One region of the Micromonospora fiedleri genome, then DNA from elsewhere that is predicted to be linked to it. Evidence: riboswitches for the same ligand, from Rfam matches in the RefSeq annotation. Region 1 holds a riboswitch; each other region holds the start of a gene.
What was found. A riboswitch is a leader RNA that binds a small molecule or an ion and turns the genes downstream of it on or off. The one in region 1 is predicted to bind cobalamin.
Positions count from the first base shown of each region.

Region 2: linked by a shared signal. The riboswitch ahead of JMF97_RS26330 (ribonucleoside-diphosphate reductase subunit alpha) and the one ahead of metE (5-methyltetrahydropteroyltriglutamate--homocysteine S-methyltransferase) in region 1 are both predicted to bind cobalamin.
Region 3: linked by a shared signal. The riboswitch ahead of JMF97_RS11590 (ABC transporter substrate-binding protein) and the one ahead of metE (5-methyltetrahydropteroyltriglutamate--homocysteine S-methyltransferase) in region 1 are both predicted to bind cobalamin.

Region 1 covers NZ_JAETXL010000019.1:10,014-20,030, reverse strand. The annotation lists gene metE (5-methyltetrahydropteroyltriglutamate--homocysteine S-methyltransferase) at 1-1,749, opposite strand, end outside; cobalamin riboswitch at 1,863-2,074, opposite strand; gene JMF97_RS29640 (response regulator transcription factor) at 2,384-3,019, opposite strand; gene JMF97_RS29635 (sensor histidine kinase) at 2,971-4,278, opposite strand; gene JMF97_RS29630 (fatty acid desaturase family protein) at 4,388-5,419, shown strand; gene JMF97_RS29625 (hypothetical protein) at 5,736-6,293, opposite strand; gene JMF97_RS29620 (hypothetical protein) at 6,359-6,595, opposite strand; gene JMF97_RS29615 (thioesterase II family protein) at 7,081-7,806, shown strand; gene JMF97_RS29610 (type I polyketide synthase) at 7,853-10,017, opposite strand, start outside.
Region 2 covers NZ_JAETXL010000011.1:86,681-96,697, forward strand. The annotation lists partial or broken gene JMF97_RS32405 (condensation domain-containing protein) at 1-2,931, shown strand, start outside; gene JMF97_RS26325 (ribonucleotide-diphosphate reductase subunit beta) at 3,338-4,315, opposite strand; gene JMF97_RS26330 (ribonucleoside-diphosphate reductase subunit alpha) at 4,363-6,738, opposite strand; cobalamin riboswitch at 6,874-7,079, opposite strand; gene JMF97_RS26335 (endo-1,4-beta-xylanase) at 7,320-10,017, shown strand, end outside.
Region 3 covers NZ_JAETXL010000004.1:140,446-150,462, forward strand. The annotation lists gene JMF97_RS11560 (HelD family protein) at 1-91, shown strand, start outside; gene JMF97_RS11565 (ABC transporter ATP-binding protein) at 125-1,030, shown strand; gene JMF97_RS11570 (ABC transporter permease) at 1,043-1,780, shown strand; gene JMF97_RS11575 (VOC family protein) at 1,881-2,645, shown strand; gene JMF97_RS11580 (ABC transporter ATP-binding protein) at 2,851-3,645, opposite strand; gene JMF97_RS11585 (FecCD family ABC transporter permease) at 3,642-4,733, opposite strand; gene JMF97_RS11590 (ABC transporter substrate-binding protein) at 4,765-5,700, opposite strand; cobalamin riboswitch at 5,786-5,919, opposite strand; gene JMF97_RS11595 (M14 family metallopeptidase) at 6,048-7,928, opposite strand; gene JMF97_RS11600 (DUF4229 domain-containing protein) at 8,092-8,445, opposite strand; gene JMF97_RS11605 (hypothetical protein) at 8,520-8,942, opposite strand; gene mqnE (aminofutalosine synthase MqnE) at 9,022-10,017, opposite strand, start outside.

The DNA of each region.
Region 1 (10,017 bases):
TGCCGACTCCAGGTCGTGGCACTCGTCCCGCAGGGCGAGCGCGACCTGGTCGGCAGTGTCCGCGACAGGCTGGTCGGTACGGACGAAGGACCAGGCCAGGATGGTGACCGGGCCGGTGAGCATCCCCTTGACCGGCTTGCTGGTCAGCGACTGCGCGTAGGTGGACCACTCCACCGTCATCGGTGCCCTGCGCGCCACGTCGCCGTAGATGATCGGCGGCCGGACACAGCGGGAGCCGTACGACTGCACCCAGCCGTGTTCGGTGGCGGCGAAACCGTCGAGCTGCTCGCCGAAGTACTGCACCATGTCGTTGCGTTCCGGTTCGCCGTGCACGAGCACATCCAGACCCAACTGCTCCTGCAGCCGGATGACATGCTCGACCTCGGCGCGCATCCGCGACGCGTAGCCGGCGTCGTCGAGGCTGCCGGCGCGGTGTGCGGCGCGGGCCTTGCGCAGCTCGGTGGTCTGCGGGAACGACCCGATCGTGGTGGTCGGCAGCTCCGGCAGCCCCAGCCGTTCCTGCTGGCGGGCCGCCCGGCTGGCGTAGTCGCCGCGCTGCCGGTCGGTGGGGCGCAGTGCGGCGAGGCGTCCGCGGACGTCGTCGTGGCGCCAGGCCGCCGGGATGGCCGGCAGCGGTGCGGGCAGCGCGGTGGTGCCGTCGCGCAACGCGCGGCCGAGCAGGACGACTTCGTCGACCTTCTGCCGGGCGAACGCGAGCCGCGCGGCCAACCGGGGGTCGAGGCGGGCTTCGGCGGTCAGGTCGACCGGGACGTGCAGCAGGGAGCAGGACGTGGACACGGCGACGTGGTCGGCCAGCCCGGCGACCGTCGCTCCGGCCGCGATCGCGGCGCGCAGGTCGGTACGCCAGATGTTTCGTCCGTCGACCAGGCCGGCGACGATGGTCCTGCCGGCCAGTGGGCCGGCGGCGGCGAGTCGGTCGAGGTTGCCCGGGCCGGCGACCAGGTCCAGGCCGATTGCTTCGACCGGGGTGTCCAGTAGCGCCGGCAGGGCGGCGCCGAGGTCACCGAAGTAGGTGGCGACGAAGATCTTCGGCCGGTGCGTGAGTTCACCGAGCCGGATGTAGGCGCGGCGTAGGGCGTCGATCTCGGCCGGGGTGCGGTCGGCGACGTAGGCGGGCTCGTCCAGCTGGATCCAGGCCACCCCCGCCTCGGCGAGTGCCGTGAGGATCGCGGCGTACGTGTCGACCAGGTCGTCGAGCCGGGCGAACGGATCGTCGCCCTTGGCCAGCAGCAGGAACGTGGCCGGCCCGATGAACACCGGTCGGGTGGTGATGCCCAGGTCGCGGGCCTCGGCGTGCTCACCCAGCGCCTTCGCCGGGTTCGCGGTGAAGACGGTGTCGGGGCCGATCTCCGGCACCAGGTAGTGGTAGTTGGTGTCGAACCACTTCGTCAGTTCCAGCGCCGGCTCGGCGTCGACGCCGCGGGCCATGGCGAAGTAGGTGTCCAGCGCGGGCAGGCCCAGCCGGGCGAAGCGGGTGGGGATCGCGCCGACGGCGACGGCCGTGTCGAGGACCTGGTCGTAGTAGGAGAACGTGTTCGACGGGATCGCGTCGAGGCGGGCGTCGTGCAGCGTCCGCCACACCTGCGCGCGCAGCCCGGCGGCGGTGCTTTCCAGAGCGTCGACGTCGATGGTGCCGGCCCAGTACGCCTCGACGGCCTTCTTCAGCTCACGATCGACGCCGATACGCGGGTAGCCGAGCACAGTGCTCTGGCCGAATGCGGTAGTCACCTGTGGGGTCCTTCCCTCGAAGTGCCCAGCGGACCCGGGAGGGAAGGTAGGCACGTCTCACGGTGCCCGCTTCCGCCCTGGCCCTCCCGAGAGGCCGCCGGCGGCGCACACCGGTGGCGTGCGCAGCGCTGGCAGGTCTTCGGACTCGCGGGCATGACACGAGGTCACCTACTGGCCGTCGCTTCCCGGACCTGGCGGTCCAGTGCTTCGTTGACGGCGGTCGTTCCCACTCACCGCTGCGGGGCAGTCCCGGTCTCTCACCGGGTTCCCTCTTACGACACCCCACCCTGGCGGGATGGGGCGAACCAGCGCCGCTCGCCATCGTACGGGCCTGTCGGTCGTCTCCGCGTCATGCTGTCCGACGTGCGGGATGGATGTCAGGTCGAGGACGCCGGGGTCGGTGGCGTGTCGGACGTGGTACGGGCCGGTGTGTCGAAGGTTCGAGGCGTTTGGTGTGTACGCGTTGGTCGTCTCGGCTGATCGACCAGCATGGCGTCTCTCCCTTGATCGGCCGGTCAGCCGCTACTCGTACAGTCCCGACGCAGGGCCGTTCGTTTGACAGCCCCACACGGACGTACCCAAGTGACCCAGGCCGGATGCGGCCGGCCGGCGCTGGCGTCCGCCTTCCACCCGCTCAGGCGTTGAGGTACGCCAGGACGGCGAGGACGCGCCGGTTGTCGTCATCGGAGGGCGGCATGTCGAGTTTGGTGAATATGTTGTTGATGTGTTTGCTCACGGCCTTCTCGGTGATGCGGAGCTTGGCTCCGATCGCCGCGTTGGAGCGACCTTCGGCCATTTCACCGAGGACGTCGCGTTCTCTGGGGGTGAGCACCGCCAGCGGCTCTCGGCGGGCGAGGAGTTGCGAGATGACTTCATGGTCCATGGCGGTACCGCCGGCGGCGACCCGGCGCACGGCGTCGACGAACTCGCCGACGTGGGACACGCGGTCCTTGAGCAGGTAGCCCACGCCGCCGTGTGGCGTGCTGAGCAGTTCGCGGGCGTACAAGGGCTCGACGTGCTGGGAGAGCACGAGGATGGGCAGGCCGGGAATCTGGGTACGAGCGGCGATCGCAGCCTGCAGACCTTCGTCGGTGAATGTCGGCGGGAGACGGACGTCGATGACCGCCACCTGGGGCCGGTGGGTGGTCAGGGCGGGCAGCAGGGCCGGGCCGTTGTCGACGGCGGCGACGACGTCGAAGTCGTAGGCCCGCAGGATTCGGGTCAGCCCGTCCCGGAGGAGCGCGTGGTCCTCGGCGATGACAACGCGCACGGCAACTCCATGGTGATGACGGTGGGCCCTCCGAGCGGACTCGACAGGGCCATCGTGCCATCGAAGGCGGCCAGGCGGCGTTCGATGCCCCGCAGACCGGTGCCGGCCGCGGGGTCGCCGCCGCCCACGCCGTCGTCGGAGACCACCATCGTCAGCGTTGCGTCCGTGTGCCGCAGGGACACCGATCCGGTGTGGGCACCGCTGTGGCGGACCATGTTGGTAAGCGTCTCCGCGACGGCGAAGTACGCGGCCGACTCGACCGGTGTGTCGAGGCGGCCGGGCAGGTCGACATCGACTGTGATCGGCACGGGCAGGCTGAGCGCCAACGCCCGCACCGCGCCGTCCAGCCCGCGTTCGGCCAACACGGGTGGGTGGATGCCCCGGACCAGGTGCCGCAGCTCGACAAGTGCGGCGCTGCTCGCTTCACGCGCTTCCGCGAGCATCTCGTGGGCTGCGGCCGGGTTCCGGTCGATCAGTTCGTCGGCGAGACCGATCGTCATGCCCAGCGAGACGAGCCGCGCCTGGATGCCGTCGTGCAGGTCGCGCTCGATGCGACGCAGCTCAGCTGCCTGGGCGTCCACCGTGTCGGCGCGCGTCGCGGTCAGCTGGGTGACCCGCAGGCGAAGTTCGGCGGCCTTGGTCGGTGCGAGCAGGAGTCGGGCGAAGTACGCGTCGGCGCGCCGTAGCCAGGGCGCCACCCACAGACCGCCGGCCAGGATGGCGGCGCCTTGCGGCAGGCAGATCAGCCCTTCACCGAATGTGTCGATGGACCAGACGGTGCCGTAGCCGTACCAGTCGGTGCCGAGCCAGATCCACAGCGGTGTCAGCGTCAGACCCATGATCCCGTACAGCGGCACGGCCAGTGAGATCGCGCCGAGGGTGGCCCCGACGATCCCGCCGGGCAGCAGCCAGGCGAGGTCGCGCCAGGTGGCCGGGTCCGTGACGATCCATCGGAAGCGCCGCCAGCCGCCGACGATGCCCCGCTGCGGGGGCGGCTGGTAGGGGCGTGGCACCGGGACCCCGGCCCAGGCGGCACGCCGGCGTTCGAGATCCGCTCGCTTACGGACCAGCGTCGTCGTCCAGGACACCAGCGCCATGCCGAGCAGCGGCACCGGGACCAGGACCAGCGCCAGCAGCGATACGACGAGCAGCGCGACGTTGGCCAGGGCCAGGCCGATCGCGGCCAGACCGGCGAGCACCGCGCGTACACCCCGACGCGCCCACTCGTACGTCCGCTCGTCAGGCCCGGCCACGTCCACGGGTGCCATTGTGCCCGCAAGACCGCCGTTTCTCGGGGGTGCTAGCACCCCTGATCGGCGGGGTGACAGCGTTCCTGACAGCGCCCGTCCGAGGCGGTCTGCTGGAATCATGACGACTACCACGAGACCGTCGCAGTCGACGACCGGCAGTGACTTCGCCGTCCTGTCCCGCCGGATCACCGACGCCGGGTTGATGCGCCGCCGGCCCGCCTACTACGTCGTCCGGCTGAGCATCGTCACGCTGATGTTCGTCGGCGGCTGGGCGGCCTTCTTCCTCATCGGCTCCTCCTGGTGGCAGATGATCACCGCCGTGTTCCTCGCCGTCACGTTCGCCCAGGTCGCACTCGTGGCGCACGACCTGGCGCACCGCCAGGTGTTCCGCACCAGACGTCCGAGCGCGGTCGCCGGACTGCTGGCCGGCAATCTCGGCATCGGCATGAGCTACGGCTGGTGGATGGACAAGCACACCCGTCACCACAACAACCCCAACCACGACGACCTCGACCCGGACGTGGCTCCCGAGGTGCTCGTCTGGACCACCGAGTCGGCGGTCGGCCGGCGCGGACTGAAGGGCTTCATCACCCGGCACCAGGCCGTGCTGTTCTTCCCGCTGCTCACGCTGCTCGCCGTCAGCCTGAAGGTGTCAAGCGTCAAGGCGTTGCGCGACGGCACGGTGAAACAGCGGCGTACGGAGAGCGCGCTGCTGATCCTGCACGCCGTCGGCTACCTCGGCGCGCTGGTGCTCGTTCTCTCGCCGTTGCAGGCCGTCGCCTTCCTGCTGCTGCACCAGGCGCTGTTCGGCGTCTACCTCGGCATGACCTTCGCCCCCAACCACAAGGGCATGCCGCACCCGACGGGCACCGAGGACTATCTCCGCAAGCAGGTGTTGACCTCCCGCAACGTTCGGGGGAACCGGCTGGTGGACGCGGCGCTCGGCGGTCTGAACTACCAGATCGAGCACCACCTGTTCCCCGGCATGCCGACGCCCAACCTGCGCAGGGCACAACCGATCGTGCAGGCGTACTGCGCCGAGATCGGCGTCGCCTACGTACAGACCGGTCTCGTCACCTCCTACCGCCAGGCCCTGCGACACCTGCACGAGGTGGGCGCACCCGCACGTGCCGAACACGCACGGCGCTGATGCAGTACATCGCAGCGTGGATCGGCGCCGTCGGCCAGAACCCCCGCAAAGGCATCACCCACACCAGCGACACGTGGCCGCCGAGCTGGCCGACGTGGTGCTCACCGCCCTGGTCGCCATCACCAGCCTCGGCCACGACCCCCGCCACGTCGTCACCACCTGCGCCAACAAGGCCGCCGCCCGCCTCGACACCTACCCGAGCACGCCCGCCCGAATGAGCTACACGCCGCCCAGATCAGCAGAAGCCCAGTTGGAGGCCACGGAACACCGCACCGCCGCCCGGGTCCGAGGTTCGGCTGATCGATGCCGAGGTGGATCAGGGGAAGGCGTTCGGTGCCATGCAACTGGCAAAGATCAGCGCGAGCACCCAGTCCAGGTTGCTCGGCAGGCAAAGCCGCACCACGAACCCCGGCCGCCGCGTGCGCGGCCGGGGATCCCGTCTGCGGGGCGGGCCAAGACGGCGGTCCAGGTCGGGCGTGAAGTACTGCGACAACCCCCACTTCAGCCCGCTCACCAGAACCATCCCGAGAGTGAACATGCCTACCGTGGCAGCGCCCACCATGACCGCCTCGAGCACCGAGTCGCCGGCCGAGCCCGAGCGCAGCAGCGACGCTGCCACGTACCCGGCCAGCGGAACCATGCTCAGCCCGAACCACGCCTGGAAGCGGAAGAGGTTGGCCATCTCCGCGTCACCACCCGAAGGCGGCCAGTCCCGAGCGTGGCCACGCACCTCCTCCAGCGTCCAGACGAACCGCTTGTCCCGGTTGGCCAGGCGCACCAGCAAGGGCGCCATCAGGACAACGAGCGGACGGCCCAGATCCCGCAACCGTCGGCGCGGCTGACCAGGTTCACCTTCGACATCATCGTCGGTCATCAAGCAGATCGCGTGTCCTCTACGTCGCTGCCACCAGGCCGGAGTGGGATATCTGCCAGGCTCCCTCACCGCGCTGCGGTGTCCGAGGCCCGACCGGTCGCATAGTTCCACACCGTACGGATCGGGACGGAGTCGTGGGTGTGGGCCGGCCTCTCCACGAACAGCAGATGCTTCAGCTCGTCGATGCGGCCCTCCCCGGCCAACAGCCAGGCGCGGATTAGCCAGTCGCCCGGGCCGAGGATGTCCGGTGTCTCGTTCAGCACGACGTTCCGGTCGAGCAACAGCAGCAGCTGCGGCAGCATCTCGTCCAGACGCTGTCGTGCACCAGGCCGATGTTGATGTAGAAGACCAGACCCCGGCGGCTGGAGTGATTCGATGGCTGCACCTCGAGGATGAGCGCGTCTCCTTGTAGCGAGAACCGGCGAAAGACGCGTCCCTCCTTACCTCGCTCGAAGCCGTGCCCGGCGAGCTGGATCGCCAGGTCCTCGACGAAGCCGTTCATCGACGACTGCGCGGACAGGAGCAACTCCTTTCCTGCTCGCGGGGAGGCAGCGAGCAGATCATCCTGATGCGGCCGAGGTGCGGGGGTCGGAAGTTCTGCGACCATTCTGTCCGCTCGGTCCAGGTGTGAGGTGGCCCTGCTCAGGGCGGTTCGGATTCCGTGACCGCACCGGTCTGAACCGCCGTGACCGTGCCGAGAGTGGACGGTGACCGTGCCGGCTGCCGACATGCGTAGCGTCGAGGGATGACATCGGTGCATGAGAACCCGGCAGTGGCGGATCGGTGGGTGCGAACTCTTACCACGAGCAGCGCCCCCCGCATCCAACTGGTCTGCTTTCCGCACGCCGGTGGGACGGCCAACTACTTCCTGTCGCTGGCCCGGGCGCTGCCAGCGGAGGTGGAGGTGTTGGCGATCCAGTATCCGGGGCGGCAGGACCGACGTGCCGAGCGCGCCCGTACCTCCATTGCGGAACTCGTCGACGAGGCGGACGCAGTGCTGCAGGCTCGGCTCGCCGGGCCGTTTGCGTTCTTCGGGCACAGCATGGGTGCGGTGATCGCACACGAGGTCACCCAGCGGCGTGCCCGGGCCGGTGCCCGACTGCCGCAACGGCTGTTCGTCTCGGGTCGGCGCGCGCCGGATCAGCCGCCGTGCCGGCCGGATCCGCCACGCACGGACGTCGGGATCCTGGAAGATCTGCGCGAAGCCGGTGGCACCCATCCGCTGTTTCTGACCGATGCCGAACTGCGCGCCGAACTCCTGCGGGTCATGCGTGCCGACTATCAGGCCATCGACTCGTACGCGTGGCATGCGCAGCCGCCGGTGAACTGTCCGATCACCGCCCTGACCGGTGACGCCGACCCGCAGGCTGCCGTCGCGGCGGTGCGCGCCTGGTCGGCACACACCTCGGCCGGGTTCGACCTGCGCGTCTTCTCCGGCGGGCACTTCTACCTCGACGAGCACCGGTCGGAAGTGGCCGGCGCGATCGGTGAGGGACTGCTTCCACTGCCCTGAGGGCCGGTCATCCCCCCAGCGGGGGTGACCGGCCCATCGGTGCGGGTCAGCGTGCCGAACTGGTGGCCAGCGCCGGTGGCAGGTACCCGACCTCGGTGAAGAATCGCAGGTAGGTGTCCAGTACGTCCGCGGTGACCGGGGCCGGTGGCAGACCGGCGGCGGCCAGCGCGGCGTCGGTGTCGGCTGTGTCGATCACCGGGTAGAAGGCGTCGGTGTCGGCGACCATCAGCTCGAACGCGTCGAGCAGCGGGTAGAGCGCGTTGTCACGGTCGGCGAGCACCGCGGCGTGCCACTCTGCCCAGCTGGTGACGGTCAGCTGGTGTCCGTGAGCGCGGAGCCGGTGCAGGATGTCGCGCCAGGCGACCCGCTCGCTGTTGTAGAGGTGGTGGGTGCTGCCGATGTGCTTCGAGTCGGTGGACAGCGCGATGATCGACGCGGCCACGTGGTCGACCGGCACCAGGGGGACGCTGCCGCCGAGGCTGTCCGGAACCGTGCCGGCCTGGATCAGTCCCTTGATGCTCAGCCACAGGTAGTCGCGGGTCTGGCAGGCACCGTGGCGGCGGTCGCCGGAGACCAGGTCCACCCGGTACACCGAGACCGGCAGACCACGCTCGCGGGCCAGTCCGATGATCTGCTCGGCGACCCATTTGCTCTGCAGGTAGCCGCTGGGCAGCAGGTCGGCCGGGCCGGTCGGGTCGTGCGGGCCGTGGCCACGCCCGTCGGGGGCGGGGCCGGCGAACACGCCGGTGGTCGAGACGTAATGGACCGGTACGGTGCGCTGCGCGGCGGCCAGGCGCAGCACCTCGCGGGTGCCGTCCACGTTCGCGGCGCGCAACGTGGCGTACGGCTGGAGCCAGTTCACCGTCGCCCCGGCGTGGTAGACGACGTCGATGTCGCGGGCCAGTGCGTCGAAGGTGCCCGGGGTGAGGCCGAGGCGGTCGGCGGCGAGGTCCCCCACCACGGGTACCACTCGGCCGGGGTCCAGCTGGTCCTCGATGCGGTACCACCGGGCGGTCTCGCGTAGCCGCTTCCATGCGTCGTCCGGGTCGTTCGCCCGGATCAGGCAGTGCACCGTGGCGGTTGTCGTGGCCAGTAGTTCACGGAGCAGGAACGCGCCTACGAAGCCGGTGGCGCCGGTGAGCAGGATGTGCCGGGGTGCGCCGTCGGGGATGGAGCCGGGCGTCGGACGGATGTCGTCGGGCAGCGTGACGTCGGCGGTCAGGTCGAGCCCGGCCGGCTGTTCCGGGCCGGTGTCGAGCAGGCTGGTGTGCAGGTAGTCGGCCAGGGCCTGCGGGGTGGGGTGGTCGAAGACGGTGGTGGCGGGTAGGGCCAGGTCGGTGCGCTGGGCCAGCCGGTTGCGCAGTTCGACGGCGAGCAGCGAGTCGATGCCGAGGTCGGTGAACGTGCCGTCGGCGGGCAGGTTGTCGGTCCCGGTGCGGCCGAGCACGTCGGCGGTGACCGTGCGGACCAGGGTGGTGAGGGCTTGGCGGCGTTCGTCGGCAGAGAGCCCGGTCAGGTCGGTCAGCTTGTCGGCGGACCGGTCCGCGTCTGCGGGTTCGCGTCGTACCGTCGGCGGCAGCAGGGTGCGCAGCACCGCCGGCACGGTCTCCGGGCGGGCGCGCAGGGCGGTCAGGTCGATCGGTACGCCGATGAGCGTCGGGTCCGCATGCCGCAGCGCCGTGTCCAGCATGGTCAGGCCGGTGGCGGGGTCGATCTGCTGATAGCCGGCGCGGGCGATGCGGGACCGGTCGGCGTCGGTGAGGTCTCCGGTGATGCCGCTGCGGCCGGCCCACAGGCCCCAGGCGATCGAGGTGGCCGGCAGGCCGGTGGCGTGGCGGTACGCGGCGAGCCCGTCGAGGAAGGCGTTCGCGGCGGCGTAGTTGCCCTGCCCGGCGCCGCCGATGGTCGCGGCGAGCGAGGAGAACAGCACGAACGCGGCCAGGTCGAGGTGGCGGGTGAGTTCGTGCAGGTGGGCAGCGGCGTCTGCTTTGGGGCGCAGTACCCGGGCCAACCGGTCCGGGTCGAGGTCGCCGATCAGGCCGTCGTCGATGGTCCCGGCGGTGTGGAAGACGGCGGTGATCGGCGGTGCGGCCGCCAGCGCGGCGCGCAGCCCGTTCCGATCGGCCACGTCACAGGCAACGACCCGGGCGGTGGCGCCGACGGCGGCGAGGTCGGCGATCAACTGGCGGGCGGCTGGTGTGTCCGGTCCGC
Region 2 (10,017 bases), on a different contig from region 1:
CCGACACCCGCCGCTCCGGAGCGGCTTGCGGCACCCGTCGGTGCGGACGCCGCTGCCGGCGGATACACCGCAACCGAGGCGAGGCTGGCCCGTATCTGGGGTGAACTGCTCGACCTGCCGACGATCGCGCCCGACGACGACTTCTTCGCCCTCGGCGGCGACTCCATCCTGGTGCTGGAGGTCTTCGCCCGCGTCCAAGAACAGTTCCCGGCCACGCCGAGCCCCACCGTCATCTACCAGCACCGAACCCTGCGGGACCTCGCCGCCGAGATCGACGCCACCACCGCCACGCGCCGGACCACCGACGACACGGGCCGCAGCACCGCAGCCACGGACCGGGTCACCGGCCCGGTGGACGCCGGTCCGGGCGGGCCCTACCCGGTGACGGCCACCCAGCGCGGTTTCCTGCTCGCCGACGCCATCGCACCGGGCGACGGCACCGCCTGGCTGGCCCGGCTACGACTGCGCGGCCGGCTACGTCGCGACGTCTTCCAACGCGCCGTCGACCTGCTGGTAGCCCGGCACCCGATGCTGCGTACCGTCTTTCCCACCGGGGCCCGTCCCCCGGTACAGCAGGAACTTCCCGCCTCGCTACGGCTGCCGGTCGGCTACCGGGCGGTCGCCGGCCCCGCCGAGGTTGGCACCCTGGTCGCCGAGGAGCGCCGCCGTCGCTTCGAGCCGTGGGCCTGGCCGCTGCTGCGACTGCAACTGCTGGGGCTCGCCCCCGACGACCACATCCTGCTGGTGCACGGCCACCACCTGATCGGTGACGGCTACAGCGCCGCCCTGCTCGGCCAGGAACTGCTGACGGTTTACCACCGGCTGGTGGCCGACCAGCCCGACGGACTGCCTCCGCTGCGCACCCACTTCCGCGACTATGTCGAACTGCTGGCCGACCGGGCCGCCGGCCCACCCGACCCGGACGCCCACGGCTGGTGGCGCGGACGCTTCGGCACCCCGTACCGGCCGCCGGTGCTGCCCGCCCTCGGCAGCGCGCCCGACCCGGGCGGTACGTCCGAGCCGGTCTGCGGCTTCACCCTGGACGGGACCGTGGTCGCCGGGCTGCGCCGGCTGGCCGCCTCGGCGGCGACCACCCTGTACGCCCCGGTGCTGACCGCGTACCACCGGGCGGTGGCCCGGTTCACCGGACAGGACGATCTGGTCTTCGGCCTGGCGCTGACCGGTCGGGATCATCCGCTGCCGGACCTGCACCGGATCTTCGGCCCGTGCGCGGCGATGCTGCCGCTACGGCTGGAGGGCTCGGCCGGCTTCGCCGAACAGCTCGCCCACGTCGGGGCCGAGGTCGCTACTGCCCGCCGGTACGACGACCCGCCGTCGATCGCGGCAGCCGTGCCCACCGGCCCGGGCGGCACGCCCATCGGAGCGCAGTTCTTCTTCAGCTTCCTGGACTTCTCCGCCCGCACCGCGCCACCGGCCGCCGCAGCGGATGCGGCATCGCGCGACGTCGTCGATGCGCCGTCGCGAACGGTACTCGACACGCCGCCTCCCGTGCCGAGCGATGCCGATCGGCTCAGCCTCGACTGGGACGCCGACAGCGAACTGGCGCCACCGCCCCTCGGGACCGACCTGTTCCTGACCGCGCGCCCCGAGGGGGACGGGCTCCGGGTCACCCTGCGCGGCTGTCCCGCCACAGTCACCCCGGCCGAGCTGCGCCGGCTCGCCGACTGGCTCCGCGCCGACCTGACCGCCGCCGCCGCGCACACCGACCCGGCCCGTCGGGACCAGACGGCCACGCCTGCCGTGGTCACTGGTGACGCCGCCAGCGTGCCGGCGACGACGGCCATTCCCGGCCGACCGCCCAGGCTGGCCGCGGCCATCGTCGGCTACCTGCCGCCGCCGGCCCAGCTCGCCGCGATCGCCGGGCTGCCCGCCGGCAGCCTGCCCCGGGACCAGCTACGCGAGCTGCTCTTTCCTGGTGGCCGTCCGCGTCTGCTGGAGCAGCTGACCACGCCGCTGGGCGTCTCCGGCTTCGTCTGCCTGCCCCGGTTCGCCGACGAGCTGACCGCCGCCGGGGACGCCCTCGCCGACGAGACCGCCGAGGCGGTGGACCTGGCCGCCCGCCTCGGCGCCCGCTGCGTGTCGCTGGCCGGGATGATTCCCGCCCGCACCGGCTACGGCCTCGGGGTGCTGCGCCGTACCCGCAGCGGGGTGGCGGTGACCACCGGCCATGCCGTCACCGTCGTCTCCGTCGTCCGCACGGTGCAGGCCGCGCTGGCCGCCACCGGGCGCAGCCTTGCCGGTCGCGACCTCGTCGTGGTCGGTCTCGGTTCGATCGGGTTCTCCGCGCTGCGGCTGTTGCTTTCCCGGGCCGACCAGCCGCCCGCCCGACTCGTGCTCTGCGACGTTCCTGCCGCCGCGCCCCGACTGGGCGAGCACGCCGCGCGACTGCGGGCGGAAGGCTTCGCCGGCACCATCGAGGTGTGCCCGTCGGCACCGGGAATCGCCCCGGCCGGCTACACGGCGGACGTGATCATTGCGGCGACGAGCGCGGCCGCCGCACCGATCGAGGTCGACCGGCTGGCACCCGGCACCATCGTGGTGGACGACTCGTTCCCGCCCGCCCTGGACACCGCAAAGGCCCTGACCCGGATGCGCCGCGACCACGACATCCTGGTGGTCGGCGGTGGGCTTCTGCACGTCGGCGAGACCGAACGCGACATACCCGGCGACCTGCCGCCGGTGCCGGTCGACGGCAACGTGCTCGGGCTGCCCGGGACGATCGCCTCCTGCCGGTTGGAATCGCTCCTGTGGTCGACCGCTGCGGACCTGCCGCTGGTGCACGGCCTGGTGGACGACGCAACCGCGGCGGCGTACGCGCGGGCGCTCACCGAGGCCGGCATCGACGCCGCGCCCTTGCATCTGCTGCACCACCCGATCGGGTCGGAGTTGCTCGGGAGGTTCGGACGCTGACCGCGCGACCCGCCGAGGCGAGACCGGCCGAGGCGACGCCGGCCGAGTGGCGATGGCCGACCCCGACGGCAACGAATTCTGCGCCCTGATTGCCTGACGCGTAGTCGCCCTACAGCGCCGACGGAGTGAATGGGGTTCCACCTCCACCCCCTTCCACCGGCCTCCTTTGCTCTGCTTCAACCCACGCACCGGTTTGCTGCCGAACCCGATGCGTGGGTTGAAGCAGAGCAAAGGGGCCACAACCCATAAGCGGGCCTGCGGACATGCGAACCTGCGGACATGCGGGCCTGGCTGGCGCGGGTAGGACGGTTTGGCGGGATGTGGAAGCCGTTTCGGCGGTATGGCGGTATCCGGGTGGGTAGGTGACCGCCATACCGCCGAAACGGCGGATCGGGTGAGACCGGGATCAGAAGTCGTCGTCGAAGGCCACCGTGCCGGTGACACCGACCTGGTAGGCCGAGACACGGCGTTCGAAGAAGTTGGACAACTCCTGTACGTCCTGCAGTTCCATGAACGCGAACGGGTTCGTCGAGCCGTACATCGGTGCGATGCCGAGCATCGCCAGCCGGCGGTCGGCCACGTGTTGCAGGTACTGGCGCATGTCGGCCAGCGGCATGCCGGAGACGCCCTGCTCCAGCAGGTCGGCGGCGAACTGGACCTCGCAGTCGACCGCTTCGGCGAGCATGTCGCGCACCTGCTGCTCCATTTCGGCGTCGAAGAGGTCGGGCTCCTCGGCGCGTACGGTGTCGACCACGTCGAAGGCGAAGGCCATGTGCATCGACTCGTCGCGGAACACCCAGTTGGTGCCGGAGGCCAGCCCGTGCAACACACCCCGGGAGCGCAGGAAGTACACGTAGGCGAAGGCGCCGTAGAAGAACAGTCCTTCGATGCAGGCGGCGAAGCAGATCAGGTTGAGCAGGAAGGCACGGCGGTCGGCGCGGGTCTTCAGCTCGCGCAGCTCGAAGATGGAGTCGATCCATTTGAAGCAGAACTCGGCCTTGCGGGCGATCGACGGGATGTTCTCCACCGCCGCGAACGCCTCGTACCGTTGCTTCTCGTCGGGCACGTAGGTGTCGAGCAGGTTCAGGTAGAACTGGACGTGCACCGCCTCCTCGAACAGCTGCCGGGACAGGTACAGCCGGCCCTCCGGGGAGTTGACGTGCTGGTAGAGGTTGAGCACCAGGTTGTTGGCGACGATGGTGTCGCCGGTGGCGAAGAACGCGACGAGCCGGGACACCAGGTGCTGTTCGGCCGGGGAGAGCTTGGCCAGGTCGGCGAGGTCGGCGTGCAGGTCCACCTCCTCCACCGTCCAGGTGTTCTTGATCGCGTCCTTGAAGCGGTCGAAGAACTGCGGGTAGCGCATTGGCCGCAGGGTCAGGTCCATGCCCGGGTCGAGCAGCAGGTGCCGGGTCTGGGTTTCGGAAACGGTGGTCACTGGCAGGCCTCGCAGCTCTCGGGGTTCTCCAGGGAGCAGGCCAACGCCTCGTCGTCGCCGACGGCGACGATCGCCGGGGCGGTCGGGGTGACCGCGACGGTGGCCTGCTGGATCCGGGTCGCCGGACGCGACCGCAGGTAGTAGGTGGTCTTCAGCCCGGACTTCCAGGCGTAGAGGTACATCGAGGAGAGTTTGCCGATGGTCGGCGCGCTGATGAACAGGTTCAGCGACTGCGACTGGTCGATGAACGGGGCCCGGGCGGCGGCCAGGTCGATCAGCGCCCGTTGCGGCAGTTCCCACGCGGTGCGGAACAGCTGCCGTACCTCGTCGGGCAGCTCGGCGATGCCCTGCACCGACCCTTCGGCGCGTTTGATCTGGTCGCGGATCGATGCCGTCCACAGCCCGCGCGCCTTGAGTTCGCGTACCAGGTAGGTGTTGATCTGGAGGAACTCGCCGGACATCGTCTCGCGTTTGAACAGGTTGGACACCTGCGGTTCGATGCACTCGTAGCAGCCGGCGATCGAGGCGATGGTGGCCGTCGGCGCGATGGCCACCAGCAGCGAGTTCCGCAGGCCGTGCGCGGCGATCGTCTCGCGCAGCGCCGCCCACCGCTCGACCTGGGTGAGGTCGGCGCCCCACAGGTCCGGGTGCAGCTCACCGCGCGCGGCCCGGGTCTGCGCGTACGCCGGGTGCGGGCCGAACTGATGGGCGAGCTGTGCTGAGGTCTCCAGGGCGGTCAGCAGGATCTCCTCCTGCACCCGGCTGGACAGCTCCCGGGCCGGGGTGGAGTCGAACGGCATGCGCAGGGTGAAGAAGGCGTCCTGCAGGCCCATCAGCCCGAGCCCGACCGGTCGCCAGCGCGGGTTCGACGCCGCCGCCTGCTCGGCCGGGTAGTAGTTGATGTCGATGACCCGATCGAGGAAGAGCACCGCCGTGCGGACGGTGGCGCGCAGCTTCTCCCAGTCGATGCCGTCCGCGCTGACGTGCGCGGCCAGGTTGATCGACCCGAGGTTGCACACCGCCGTCTCGGTGTCGCTGTTGACCTCCAGGATCTCGGTGCACAGGTTCGACAGGTGGATGGTGTTGCCCGGCGCGCCGGTCTGGTTGGACAGCCGGTTGGCCGCGTCCTTGAACGTCATCCACCCGTTGCCGGTCTGCGCGAGGGTGCGCATCATCCGCCCGTACAGGTCGCGGGCCTTGACGGTACGGACCGCCTTCTTCTCCGCCGCCCGGTACGCCTCGTCGAACGCCTCGCCGTACAGGTCGGGCAACTCCGGCGCGTCGGAGGGGTCGATCAGCGACCAGTCGCCGTCGGCCTCCACCCGGCGCATGAACTCGTCCGGGATCCAGTTGGCCAGGTTCAGGTTGTGCGTACGCCTCGACTCCTCCCCGGTGTTGTCCCGCAGCTCCAGGAACTCCTCGATGTCCGGGTGCCAGGGTTCCAGGTAGACGCAGGCCGCGCCCTTGCGCCGGCCGCCCTGGTTGACCGCCGCCACCCCGGCGTCGAGGGTCTTGAGGAACGGCACGATGCCGTTCGACCTGCCGTTGGTGCCCCGGATCAACGCGCCCCGGCCCCGCACCCGGGTCCAGGAGATGCCGATCCCACCGGAGAACTTCGACAGCTTCGCCACCTGGTGGTAGCGCTCGTAGATCGAGTCGAGTTCGTCGCGCGGCGAGTCGACGAGGAAACACGACGACATCTGGGTGTGTCGGGTGCCGGAGTTGAACAGCGTCGGCGAACTCGGCAGATAGGCCAGGCTGGACATCAGCCGGTAGAAGCCGATCGCCTCGCCCGGCGTCTGGGACAGCCCGCAGGCGACCCGCAGCAGCCAGTACTGCGGGGTCTCCACCACCTGCCGGGTCTGCGGATGCCGCAGCAGGTATCGGTCGGCGACGGTGCGCAGCCCGAAGTACTCGAACCGCAGATCCCCCGCCGGGTCGACGGCGTCGTCCAGCTTGCGGGCGTTGCGGGCCACGAACGCAGCGGTGGCGTCGCCGATCAGCCCCAGGCCGTGGGCGTACCGGATGGACTGGCTGAAGCTGGCCACCTGCTGGCCGCGTACCTCCTTGTCGACGAACGCGGCCAGCAGCCGCGCCGCGAGCCTGGAGTACTGCGGCTCCTCACCGATCAGCTCGGCGGCCGTCTGGATCGACAGCTTGTCCAGCTCCGCGGTGGTCGCGCCGTCGTACAGGCCGCTGATCGTCTTCGTCGCCACCCGCAGCGGGTCGATCTCGTCCAGGTCGGTGACCCAGCGCTCCACCGCCTTGACGATCTTGTTGACGTCCACCGGCTCGGTGTCGCCGTTGCGTTTACGCACCTGCATCACGTGCCGGCGTTGCTCCGGCCCCGCCTGTTCCCGGGTCACCGTCATGGTCCCTCCTCGTACCGGTCGGTGAAGGTCGACGGGCACGCGGGAGGACGCCGCCGGTCACCGGACGGACTGGGTGCCGTCGACGACCAACTGATGGCGTCGGCCGTCCCGCGCGGCCTTCGACCGCCGCACACGTACGCGTGCGGCGCGCTGGCAGGTCTTCGGACTCGTGGGCGTGTTCGTGCCTACTGGCCGTCGCTTCCCAGACCTGGCGGGCCCAGTGCTTCGTTGACGGCGGTCGTTCCCACTCACCGCTGCGGGGCAGTCCCGGAATTCCACCGGGTTCCCTCTTGCCTCGGCCGTCGTGGAGTGACTGCCGAACCAGCTGCGGGCACCACTATATATGGGAACTGGCCAGGAACCTCAACACCACATGCTGTGTCGCCACGCGTGTCGATCGAATCATCCGCCCGAGCGCGACGGCAGCCGCCGAGGCCACCGACCCCACGCATCTTTCCGAAAACTTCCGGAAGTTCTGGCTATGCCAATCGGGTCGACATAGCATGCACGCGCTTGGATCTGTCCGGAAACCCGACGTCAGGCACCCCCACCACTGTCCAATTTGCGTAAGGGACCAGTCGATGCGCCTGTGGAATCCGTCCCAACGATCACGACGCCGATCACGAGCTTTCGCCGTACTCTGTTCGGCCGCGCTCGTCGCGGCCATCACCGTCGCCCCCACCCCGGCCGCGGCCGACGAGGTCGTGCTCAGCAACGACTTCGAGTCCGGCTCGTACGCCCCCTGGGGGCCACGCGGTGACGTGACCCTCGCCATCGCCGACGAGGGTCACGACAGCGACGGCAGCCTCTCGGTCACCGGCCGTACCGCCAACTGGCAGGGACCGGCCACGAGCGCGACCGCGCTGATGCGGCCCGGCAACCGGTACACGGTCACCGCCTGGGCGAAACTTCCGACCGGCACCGAGGGCAGCGCCGGCGTGCACTTCACCGTCGAGTCCACCCCGGCCGGTGGCGGCGAGAACACCTACACCTGGATCGGCGACAACGTCACCACCACCGCCGACGAGTGGGTACGCATCGGCGGCGAGTACACCCTGCCCACCGGCCTGGACGCCGCCACCCTCTACGTGGAGGCGGAAGGCAACACCCCGTTCCTGCTCGACGACGTCCTGATCACCGCGCTGGACGGCGGCGGGGGCGGGCCGGAGCCGGGCACGATCGTCATCGACACCGACTTCGAGGACGGCCTCGACGGTTGGGGACCCCGCGACGGCGGTCCGGGTGCCCCGACGGTCACCCTCACCGACGTCGCGCACGGCGGCACCTCCGCCGTACTGGTCACCGACCGGGTGAACCAGGGCGCCGGCCTGGGCCGCGACGTGACCGGCCTGTTCACCGCGGGTGTCACCTACGAGCTCAGCGCGTGGCTGCGGTTCGCCGCAGGTCAGCCGGCCGACCAGATCTGGCTCAGCCTGGCCAGCACCACCGGGGACAGTCAGTCGTTCAGCACCCTCGCCCAGTTCGAGACGATCACCAACTCCGGCTGGACGGAGGTGACCGCCCGGTTCACCATGCCGGCGGCGGACAGCGCCTTCCTCTACTTCGAGACCCGCTGGCAGGGCGAGGACGTGACCGGCAACACCAGCGACTTCCTGGCCGACGACATCGTCGTCCAGGTGCCCGAGCCGCCGGTCATCGAGGACCTCACCCCGCTGTACGAGACCACCGACTTCCCGGTCGGCGTGGCCATCGACAGCCGGGAGACGATCGGTGCTCCCGCCCAGCTGCTGACCCGGCACTTCAACCAGATCACGGCCGAGAACCACATGAAGCCGGAGGCCTGGTACGACGAGGCGGGCAACTTCCGCCCGCACGAGCAGGCGCTGACCATGATGGACTTCGCCCGCGACAACGACCTGCGTGTCTACGGGCACGTGCTGGTGTGGCACAGCCAGACCCCGGCCTGGTTCTTCACCGACTCTGCCGGCCAGCCGTTGACCACCTCGGCGGCCGACCAGCAGGTGCTGCGGGATCGGCTGCGTACGCACATCTTCAACGTCGCCGAGTCGATGAGCGAGCGGTACGGCCCCTTCGGCTCCCCCACCAACCCGCTGTACGCCTTCGACGCGGTCAACGAGGTGGTCAGCGACAGCGGCGAGTACAGCGACGGTCTGCGTCGCAGCGAGTGGTACCGGATCCTCGGTGAGAGCTTCATCGACCTGACCTTCGAATACGCCGACGAGGCGTTCAACGACGTGTACGCCGCCGAGGGCGCCGACCGTCCGGTCACCCTGTTCATCAACGACTACAACACCGAGCAGAGCGGCAAGCAGGCCCGTTACCTGGCCCTGGTGCAGCGCCTGCTCGCCCGTGGTGTGCCGGTGCACGGGGTGGGTCACCAGTTCCACGTCTCGCTGGCCATGCCGGTCAGCGCCCTGGAGACCGCGTTGGAGACGTTCGCGGATCTGCCGGTCACCCAGGCCGTCACCGAACTCGACGTCACCACCGGCACCCCGGCCACCCAGGCGAAGTTCATCGACCAGGGCTACTACTACCGGGACGCCTTCCGGATCTTCCGGGCGTACGCCGATGATCTGCTGGCCGTCACGGTCTGGGGGCTCACCGACGGGCGGTCCTGGCGTTCCGGCAACGGCGGGCCGCTGCTGTTCGACGACAACCTGCGGGCCAAGCCCGCCTACCACGGGGCGGTCGACGGTGAGCTGCCCGCCCGGCTGCGGACCGCCAACGTCTTCGCCGGTGACGTGGCGCTGACCGCCGCCGCACCCACGGACCTGACCTGGCGCAAGCTGCCGCTGCACTCCGTCGAGGACGTCGCCGGGTTCCAGCTGCGCTGGGCGCCGGACCACCTGACCGCGTATGTCACGGTCGACGACACCACGGTCTCCGGCAGCGACCGGGTCAGCTTCGTGCTGGGCGGCGAGACCTACCACGTCGGCCGGGACGGCAGCGGTGACGTACCGGCCGTGGCGGCCGCCCGCGACGGCGGGTACCACCTGGTCGCCCACCTGCCGCTGACCGCAGCGGCCGAGGGCGACACCCGCACCCTGGACGTGCAGGTGCGCGACGGTGACACCACCTCCGGGTGGAACACCGCGGGCGCGGTGGGCACCTTGACCCTGGTCGAGGAGCTGTCGTACGTGGAGGTGCGGGAGGCCGCCGAGGCACTGGTGATCGACGGCTCGGTCGACGCCGCCTGGGCGAACGCGACCACGGTGACCACGGCCAAGCAGGTCTCCGGCACCGACGGCGCGAGCGCTCAGGTCCGTACCCTCTGGCGGGGTCAGACGCTCTACGTGC
Region 3 (10,017 bases), on a different contig from region 1:
CGGGCTGCACCGGCTCTACGTGGTGCTCACCCGGGCGGTTTCCCGGATGTCGGTGCTGCACAGCGCGGCACTGCCCGCACCGTTGGGCTGACCGACGGTATTGCCACCACCTGGGGAACCGAGAATGATCAAGCTTGTGGAAAGAGACATCCTCGCCCGTGCCGAGCGGGTCAGCCGCCGGTACGGCGACGTCCTCGCCCTGGACCAGGTCGACCTTGAGGTACGGGCGGGTGAGCTGGTCGGCCTGCTGGGGCCCAACGGTGCCGGCAAGAGCACCCTGATCAGTCTGCTGGTCGGGCTGCGTAGGCCCACCTCCGGCCGGGTGGAACTCAACGGCGGTGACCCGCGTGACCCGGCGAGTCGGCGGCAGATCGGCGTCACCCCGCAGGAGACCGGGCTGCCCGGCACGCTGCGGGTCGGCGAGGTGGTCGACTTCGTCTCGGCCCACTACCCGAACCCGGTGCCCCGGGGCGAGTTGCTCGACCGGTTCGGCCTGGCGGAGCTGGTCCGGCGGCAGTGCGGCGGGCTCTCCGGTGGGCAGAAGCGTCGGCTCGCGGTGGCGCTGGCCTTCGTCGGTCGCCCCCGGTTGGTGGTGCTCGACGAGCCCACCACCGGGCTGGACGTGGAGGCCCGCCACACCCTGTGGGAAGCCATCCGGACGTTCCACGCCGACGGCGGCACTGTGCTGCTGAGCAGCCACTACCTGGAAGAGGTGGAGGCGCTGGCCCGTCGGGTGGTGGTCATCGGCCAGGGGCGGGTGCTCGCCGACGACACCGTGGACGCGGTCCGGGCCGTGGTCGGCGTACGCCGGGTGAGCCTGACCGCCGACACGCTCCCACCGCTGCCAGGGGTGGTACGCACCGAGCACGTCGACGGCCGTACCCACCTGCTCACCGCCGACGCCGACCAACTGGTGCGGGACCTGGTCACCAGCGGGGTCGAGTTCCGCGACCTGGAGGTGCGCCCGACCTCGCTGGAGGAGGCGTTCCTGGCCATCACCGCCACCGACGCCGCGCCCGCCGCCGCCTGAGGGGATCTCGACGTGCAACTCGCCCTGGTACACGCGCGTTACCAACTGCTGGAGACCGTCCGCATCCCGGTCGCGATCTTCGGCAGCACCTTCTTCCCGGCCGCAGCGATGCTCTTCTTCGTGGTGCCCTTCGCCGGCAAGGACCCGGTCGGTGCCACCTACGCCACCGCCGCGATGGTCACCTTCTCGGTGATGAGCGCCAACATCTTCCAGTACGGCGTCGGTGTCGCCGAGGACCGTGACCAGCCCTGGAACCCGTACACCCGGACGTTGCCGGCCGGGTCGGCCCCGCGCTTCGCCGGCCGGGTCATGGCCGGGCTGGTCCTCACCTACCTCTCGCTGGTCCCCGTGGTGGTGATCGCCGCGACCCTGACCGAGGCCCGGATCGACCCGGCGTCGTTCCTGCTGGCCCTGGTCACCGTCACCGTCATCTCCGTGCCGTTCACCCTGATGGGGCTGACCATCGGGTACTCGCTGCCCAGCAAGGCGGCGATCGTGGTGGCGCAGCTCGTCTTCTTCCCGCTCGCCTTCGGTGGTGGCCTGCTCTCCGCCCCGGATCAGGCACCCGGTTTCATCGAGGCGATCGCGCCGTACCTGCCCACCCGGGGTGCGGTGGAGCTGATGTGGGCGGCGGTCGGCGACTACTCGGTCAACCTGCTCTCCCTGGTCATGCTCGGTGTCTGGGTGGTGGTGCTGGCCGCCCTGGCCGCCTGGGCGTACCGCCGGGACGAGGGTCGCCGGTTCAGCTGACGTTCCCCCGGTTTCCGGCCCGGATCATGCTCCGGCGGTGCCACGATGCCGGTGAGGGGTGGTCGGGCGACGGCCACCACCGGGGTCGAGGGGGGTAGCAGTGGCCAGCGTCCCGTCGGGCACGCCGTGCTGGGCCGACCTGGCCACGCCAGGGCTCGACCGGGCCCGGCGGTTCTACCCGGAACTGTTCGGCTGGACCGGGCGGGTGGACCCCGAACCCGAGGCGGGCGGCTACACGACCTTCCAGCTCGACGGCCGGGCCGTCGCCGGGGTGGGGCCGCCGGCCGTACCGGACCAGGTGCCGATCTGGTCGACGTACGTCGCCACCGACGACGCCGACCTGGTCACCGGGCGGGTGGAGCGAGCCGGTGGGCAGGTGGTCGTACCGCCGTTCGAGGTCTTCGACCGAGGTCGGATGGCGGTCTTCAGCGACCCGGCCGGTGCCGCGTTCAGCGTCTGGCAGCCGATGGCGTTCTCCGGCGCCGAGGTCTTCGACGTACCCGGCGCGATGTGCTGGACCGAACTGGTCACCCCCGATCCGGACGGCGCGCGGATCTTCTACGAGCTGGTCTTCGGGTGGCAGCCCGAGGAGGAGCCGATGGGGCAGACTTCGTACACCGGTTGGCGGCTCGGCGACCGGATGGTGGCCGGCATGATGCCCCCGCGCGAGGAGGCGTTCGCCGCCGACTCCCCCGCCTACTGGACGCTCTACTTCTCGGTCGCCGACGCCGACGCCACGGCCGCCCGCGCCGCTGAACTCGGCGGCACCATCCTCGTCCCACCCCGCGACATCCCCGCCGGCCGCGTCACCGCCCTCCGCGACCCCGACGGCGCCCTCTTCTCCCTGATCGCCCTAACCCCCTGACCCACCCCCCGCCACGCGACCCCAACCCGCGCCACGCCACGCCACGCCACGCGATCTTGCCCCGCCGCCCACCAGCCCGTCGATCTTGCTCTTTTGGTCCCCGATCTGCCCCTCATATCCCTTATGCCCCGACCAAAACTGCAAGATCGCGGGGCCCGGGGCGCGCGGGCCCGGGGCGCGCGGGGGTGGGGCGCGCGGGGGTGGGTCAGGGGTGGGAGGGGCGGGTGGGGAGGACGAGGGGGCCGTGGGGGCCGGGGATGACGGTGACGTGGGCGCGGTAGTGGTGGGAGAGGAGGTCTTCGGTCAAGACCTGGTCGGGGGTGCCGGTGGCGGCGATGCGGCCGTTCGCGAGCAGCACCATGCGGTCGGCGTACTCGCCGGCGATGGAGAGGTCGTGCATGGTGGCCAGCACGGTCAGGCCCTCGGTACGGCGCAACTGGTCGACCAGTTCCAGCACCTCCTGCTGGTGGCCGATGTCCAGCGCGCTTGTGGGCTCGTCGAGCAGCAGCAGGGTGGCGCCCTGGGCCAACGCCCGAGCGAGGAAGACCCGCTGGCGTTCCCCGCCGGAGAGGGTGGCCAGTTCACGGCCGTGGAACCCGTCGAGGTCCAGCCGGTCCAGCAGTTCGTGCACGACGGCCAGGTCGGTGGCGGACTCCCGACCCAGCGGCGGGATGTACGGGTTACGGCCGAGCAGTACGTAGTCGAGCACCGCCATCCCGGGCGGTACGACCGGGGACTGGGCCACCGTGGCCACCACCCGGGCCCGTTCCCGACGTCGCAGGTCGCGCAGGGGCGTACCGAAGAGGTGGACCGCGTCCGGTGCGGGCAGCAGGCCGCCGACGGCGCGCAGCAGGGTCGATTTGCCGGCGCCGTTCGGACCGATCACGGTGACCCACTCGCCGGAGCGCACGGTCAGGTCGATGCCGGCGAGGATCGGCACCCCGTCGAGTTTGACCTGCAGACCACGCACCTCGACGGCAGGCGGGTCGGGCGGGGTCATGTCAGCACCCTTCGAGCGGTACGCAGCACGAGGACGAAGAACGGCCCGCCGAGCAGCGCGGTGACCACCCCGATCGGGATCTCCTGCGGCGCGGCGGCGGTCCGGGCCACCACGTCGGTCAGGGCCAGGAATGCCCCGCCGAACAGCAGGGACAGCGGAAGGATCACCCGGTAGCTCGACCCGGCCAGCATCCGTACGGTGTGCGGCACGATGATGCCGACGAAGCCGATCAGGCCGGAGGCGGAGACCGCGGCGGCGGTGCCCAGCGAGGCGGCGGCGATCAGCAGGTACCGCGACCGTTGCGGGTGCAGGCCGAGGCTGGCCGCCTCGTCGTCACCGACCGAGAGCACGTCCAACTCCCGCCGGTGCAGCAGCACGATCACCGTGGTGATCAGGAAGTACGGCAGGACCAGTCGGACGTCCTGCCAGCCGGCGGTGGCCAGCCGCCCGAGCAGCCAGGAGTAGACGGCCTGGATGCTGTCCGCGTTGCGTTGCAGCAGGTACGTCTGCCCGGCGGAGAGGAACGCCGAGACGGCCACCCCGGCCAGGATCAGCGCGGCGGGCGAGCGACTGCGTCCACCGGCCGCACCGAGCAGGTAAGTCATGATCACCGCACCGAGCGAGCCGACGAAGGCGGCAAGCGGAATGGTGGGCGGCAGGCCGGTCAGCGCGCCGCCCGCCCCGACGCCACCGATGGTCAGCACGACGGTGACCGCCAGCCCCGCTCCCGCGGCCACCCCGAGCAGGTACGGGTCGGCCAGCGGGTTGCGGAACACCCCCTGGTAGGCGCCGCCGGCCAGGGCGAGCAGCCCACCGACCAGCAGTCCGAGCACCACCCGGGGCAACCGCAGCTCGGTGACGATGGCGACTTCCCGCTCGGTCAGTCCACTGTCGAGGTGCACCCCGGGCAGCAGGTTGAGCAGTTCGAGCGCGACACTGCCGGGGGGCAGGCTGACCGGGCCGAGTGAGACACCGGCGACGACCGCGACGAGTACGGCGACGACACCGGCGGCGAGCCAACGTTTCCGCAGGCCCGCCGGCCGGGTCGCGGGCGAGACGGACGGTCCCCTTTTCAACGCCTGGCGCATGGGGAGGGTCCCTGTCAACGCCTGCCGTTCGTCACTTCTCGGCCTTGGTGGTGGCGTCCACGATGGCGCGCAGCAGGTCCACCACGCGCGGGCCCCAGCGGGAGGCGATGTCGTCGTCGAGTTCCACGATCTGGCCCTCGCGTACGGCGTTGATGCCCGCCCAGCCGCTGCGCGCCGAGACGGTCGCGGCGTTCTGCTGGCAGCACTTGACGTCGGAGAGGAAGACGAAGTCCGGGTTGGCCGCGACGATCATCTCCTGGGAGAGCTGCGGGTAGCCGCCGCTCTTGCCGTCCGCGTCGGCCGCGTCGGCGATGTTCTCCAGGCCGGCGAGGGAGTAGATCGAGCCGATGAAGGTCTTGCTGGTGACGGTGTACAGCTCCGGGCCCAGCTCGTGGAAGTAGGTGGGTGCCTGAACCCGCTGCGGCACCTCGGCGACGATCTTCGCGATGTCGTCCTTCATCCGCTGCACGACGTCGGCGCCGGCGGTGGCGTTGCCGGTGAGCACGCCCAGGTCGGTGATCTGCTGGTACGTGTCGTCGAGCGTCTGCGCCGCGGGGGTCAGGTAGACCGGGATCTTCAGCGCCGCCAGCTGGTCGACGATCTTGTTCCGGTCGTCGCTGATCACCACCAGGTCAGGGTTCTTGGCGGCGATCGCCTCGGCGTTGGGCTGGTAGCCGGACAGGTCCGTCTTCGGCGCGTCGGCCGGGTGGTTGGACTGGTCGTCGACCGCGACGACCTGCGGGCCGGCGCCGACCGCGAAGAGCATCTCGGTGGCGGTCGGCGCCAGCGAGACGATCTTGTCGGGACGCTGTTCCAGGGTCAGCGACCCGACGGTGACGGGAAAGGCGCCGCCGGCCGGGCTGCCGCTGGCCGTGGGGGTCTCGGTGGTCTTCTCGGCGCAGGCACCGAGCGCCAGCGCGGCCACCGCGAGGGTGGCGGCGAGAATCCGGGGGGTACGTCTGAACATCGGTCCTCCTGTCGGTCGAGGAGTGTGGTGCTTCGCCGACAGGGAGCCACCGGCACCCGTGGGCGAGGCGCCCTTCCTCGAGAGCGCGTGTCGCGACCGCGCCACAGGCGACCTGGCTCGTCCCCCACTCGGGGGGCATCACAGTTGCGGGACAGCGCCGGTTTCACACCGACTTCGCTGTGGCGGGTCGGTAGAACCGTAGCGCACGCCCGGTGGCCGCCCCGCCGAGCCGTGGGGAGCGGCCACGTGGGTCGGCTCGACGTCGAGCCGACCCACGCATCTGGTACCCGAGTCAACTGCTGAGGACGGGGCCCCGCGCGAGGGGGTTGTGGCGGGGCCCCGTCGGTTCAGGAGGCGGTGATGGTGACGTTGTCCACAGCCGCCTCGACCAGGCTGGCCGTCGAGGCGTCCGCAGCCTCCACCAGGATCCTGATCGACTGTCCCGCGTACGGGGTGAGGTTGAGGTTCGAGGTGGTCCAGGCGCCGTTGCGGTTGCTGGCCGCACCGGCCTGGCTGAGCAGGGTCGTGGTGCCGCCGTTGTGCACCACGCTGACCCGGAGGTAGTCGGCCGACGACGAGTTCGAGCCGTGGGCCAGGTACCAGGCCAGGGAGAGCGTCAACGTGCCGCTCGACGGCAGGGTGATCGCCGGGGAGCGGGCGCTGGTCACGCCGCCGTCCACGTCGTAGTCACCGGCTGCCGAGCCGGCGAGCCGGCCGGTGACCAGGTCGTTGCTGCCGGCGTACGGGGTGAGCTGCTTGGCCCCGCTGGAGTTGGTGGCCTGGGCGGCGCCCCGCTCGAACTGGCCCGACGTCGCGGTGTCGGTGCCGTTGGGGTTGATCGTCCAGCCGGTGTTGGTCTCGAAGGTGTCCGACCAGACAGTCGTACCGCCGCTGCCACCGCCGCAGTACTGGGCCTGCTTGTTGATCGCCCGGTACGGGCAGTCGGCGTACTCGGCGAGCAGGAGCACCGCCTCACGGTTACGCGAGGTCTGCTGCGGGATCACCTCGTCGGGCGGGTAGAAGCCGCCGCCGGAGGCCGAGCGCGGGTACAGCTCGAAGGTGTACGCCCAGATGCCGTGCACCGCCCACATCCAGTCGATGCTGCTGCCGTCGGTGATGTACAGGTCACTGGACTGCTGCGGGGTGAAGTTGTTGGTCGCGGCCATCTGCCGACCGATGGTGGCGAAGGTGTTGTACTGGTCGGCGTTCATCCCGGTGGCGGTGTCGTTGTAGGTGTAGCCGTACGGCCAGAGCACCAGCTCGGAGTAGGTGTGGAAGTCGATGTTGGCCTTGATCTGCTGCACTCCGCCGACGACCCGGCTGTTGACGAAGTTGCGCAGCGCCTGGGTCTCCGGGGCGGAGAAGGCCGACGGACCCCGGTAGGTGTCCGACGAGGTCGAGCTGGACGAACCGCCGCAGCAGCCCCAGTTGTAGCTCCAGTTGCGGTTGAGGTCCGTGCCGACGTACGACGATCCGCTGTTGGGTTGGCGGTTCTTGCGCCAGGACCGGTAGGAGCCGGTGGCGATGTCGTACTCGCTGCCGTCCGGGTTGACCGACGGCACGATCCAGATCTCCCGGTTGTTGACCAGGTTGGTGATCCGGGAGTCCGAGCCGTAGCTGTCGGTGAAGAGGTTCATCAGGTAGATGGCCATCTCGACGGTCAGGTGCTCACGGGCGTGCTGCTGCGAGTTGAACAGGATCTCCGGCTCGTTCTCGTCAGTGGCGACGTTGTCGGAGATCTTGATCGCGACCAGGTCCCGACCCTCGTACGAGGTGCCGATGCTGATCTTGCGGGCGATCGCCGGGTGGTCCGCGACGACCTTGTTGACCACGGCGACCATCTCGGCGTAGTCGTGGTAGTTCGCGTCGGCCGGCGGGAAGGCCAGGGCGCCGACGTCCCCGTGGTCATGCCCACGGTCGGTCGGCGGCGCGGCGATCGGCTCCAACGTGAAACCGAGCCGGGTGATCGCGGCAGCCTCGGCACGGGTGGCCGAGATGTGCAGCACCCCGTGCTCGGAGTAGTCGATCGCGGCGCCGGTGCGGGCGACCGCGGTGCGGTCGGCAAGCGTACGCGGACCGAGCACCCGGTAGGGCGCGGCAGCCGGCTGTTCATCCCGGTCCGGTGCGGGTCGGGCGGAGACCGGTGGTGCGGAGAGTGCGAGCAGGCCGAGACCGGCGGCGACGATCATCGCCAGCGTCCGGCGGACAGGGATGGATCGGAAGGCCATGGACAACCTCCTGGAGGCGCGGGTTTTCCCGCTCGGTAGCGGCCAGCCCACCACCGGTCACATGGTCATATCAACATCGATCGCTGTTTCGCCCATCCCAACCTGATCCTCACGTCGGCAACATGGTTCCGCCGACGGATGCTCGACGACGCCGAGCGCCTGCTCAGGCCGACGGACCGCGCCCGGAATCGGAGCCGCCCGGCTGCTCGGTCGAGGAACCGGCGTCACCGGTGGCCCGGTCGGTCGAGGTGCCGGCGTCACCGGTGGCGGCCTGGTCGTCGCCGGCCAGGGCGGAGCGCAGTTGCTCCTTCTCGGCACGGCGTCGTTCGGCGGCGGCGGCCATCTCCTCGGCCATCTCGTCACGCCAGCCCTTGAGCAGGAAGAACGACAGAGCGGCGGAGAACAGCAGCGCCACGATCAGCTTCAGGAAGATGTCGATGTCGACCGGCCAGAGGGCCGCCACCACGACCGCGAACAACCCGACCCGGCCGAGTGTGTACTTGACCGCCGCACTCACGTTCATCCACTCCGCTCGTTCACGTCGCCATGTGCGTTCCGACCAGCCCACCCCGGGCGGTCACCCGATCCGGATCAGCTCGTCCGGTTGACCAACCAGCGCACGCCGGGGAACCAGACCAGCGCGTAGACCACGGTAAAGGTCACCGCGGCCAACCCGCCGGACGCCAGCGGCGGCAGCCCGGTCGCGAGCCCGGCCACCAGCAGCCCGGACACCACCGCCACCGCGACGGCCACCAACGCGGCCACCACCCGGGGGGCACCGAACTCCCAGGACCGGAAGTCCTCCCAGAAGAGCCAGGCGGGCAGGATCACCGCCAGCCAGCCGTTGGCCTGGCCGAAATCACCGGCACCGAACCAGGCGAAGGCCCCGTCGAAGAGCACCAGCACCAGCATCCCGATGACCGCACCGGCCAGCGCCACGCCGATCAGGTCACCCAGGTGTTGGATGCGCCCCTCGGCGTCCCGCCGGGGAAAGGTGCTCTGCTGCTCGCTCATCTCGCAGACGAGGGTACGCGAGCCGGGTCGACGCCCTCGCGCTGGCCAGCGCGAGGGCACCGGCCGACGCGTCGAGAGGTCAGGCCCAGACCTGCTGCGGCTCGGCCCGACGCTGCGCCAGGGTCGGCGCGGCGTCGTACTCGCGGACCACCTCGTAGCGGGTGTTGCGCTCGACCGGGCGGAAACCGGCGTCCCAGATCATGTGCAGCAGGTCGTCGCGGTGCATGGTGTTCGGCGTGCCGTACGAGTCGGCGTCGTGGGTGATCTTGTATTCCACGACGGAGCCGTCCAGGTCGTCCACCCCGAAGTTGAGCGACAACTGAGCCACCGAGAGCCCGTGCATCACCCAGAAGCACTTGACGTGCGGGACGTTGTCGAACAGCAGCCGGGAGACCGCGAAGGTCTTCAGCGACTCGGCCGGCGAGGCCATCGTGGTGCGGGCCTGGATCCGGTTACGGATCTTGCCGTCCGCCGAGTCCACGAAGTCGTGCTGGTAGCGCAGCGGGATGAAGACCTGGAAACCGCCGGTCTCGTCCTGCAACTCGCGCAGCCGCAGCACGTGGTCGACCCGGTGCCGGGGCTCCTCGATGTGGCCGTAGAGCATCGTGGACGGCGTCTTCATGCCCTTGCTGTGGGCCAGCCGGTGGATCCGCGACCAGTCCTCCCAGTGGCAGGCGTGGTCGACGATGTGCTGCCGGATCTCCCAGTCGAAGATCTCCGCGCCACCGCCGGTCAACGACTCCAGACCGGCGTCCATCAGCTCGTCCAGGATCTCGTCGGCGCTCAGCCCGCTGATCTTCTCGAACCACTGCACCTCGGTGGCGGTGAACGCCTTGAGGTTGACCTTCGGCAGCGCGGCCTTCAGCTCACGCAGCACCTTGGGGTAGTAACGCCAGGGCAGGGTCGGGTGCAGGCCGTTGACGATGTGCAACTCGGTGAGCTGCTCGTCCTCCATCTCCTTGGCCTTGCGGACCGCCTCGTCGATGCGCATCGTGTACGCGTCCTTCTCGCCCGGCTTGCGCTGGAACGAGCAGTACGCGCAGCTCGCGCTGCACACGTTCGTCAGGTTGAGGTG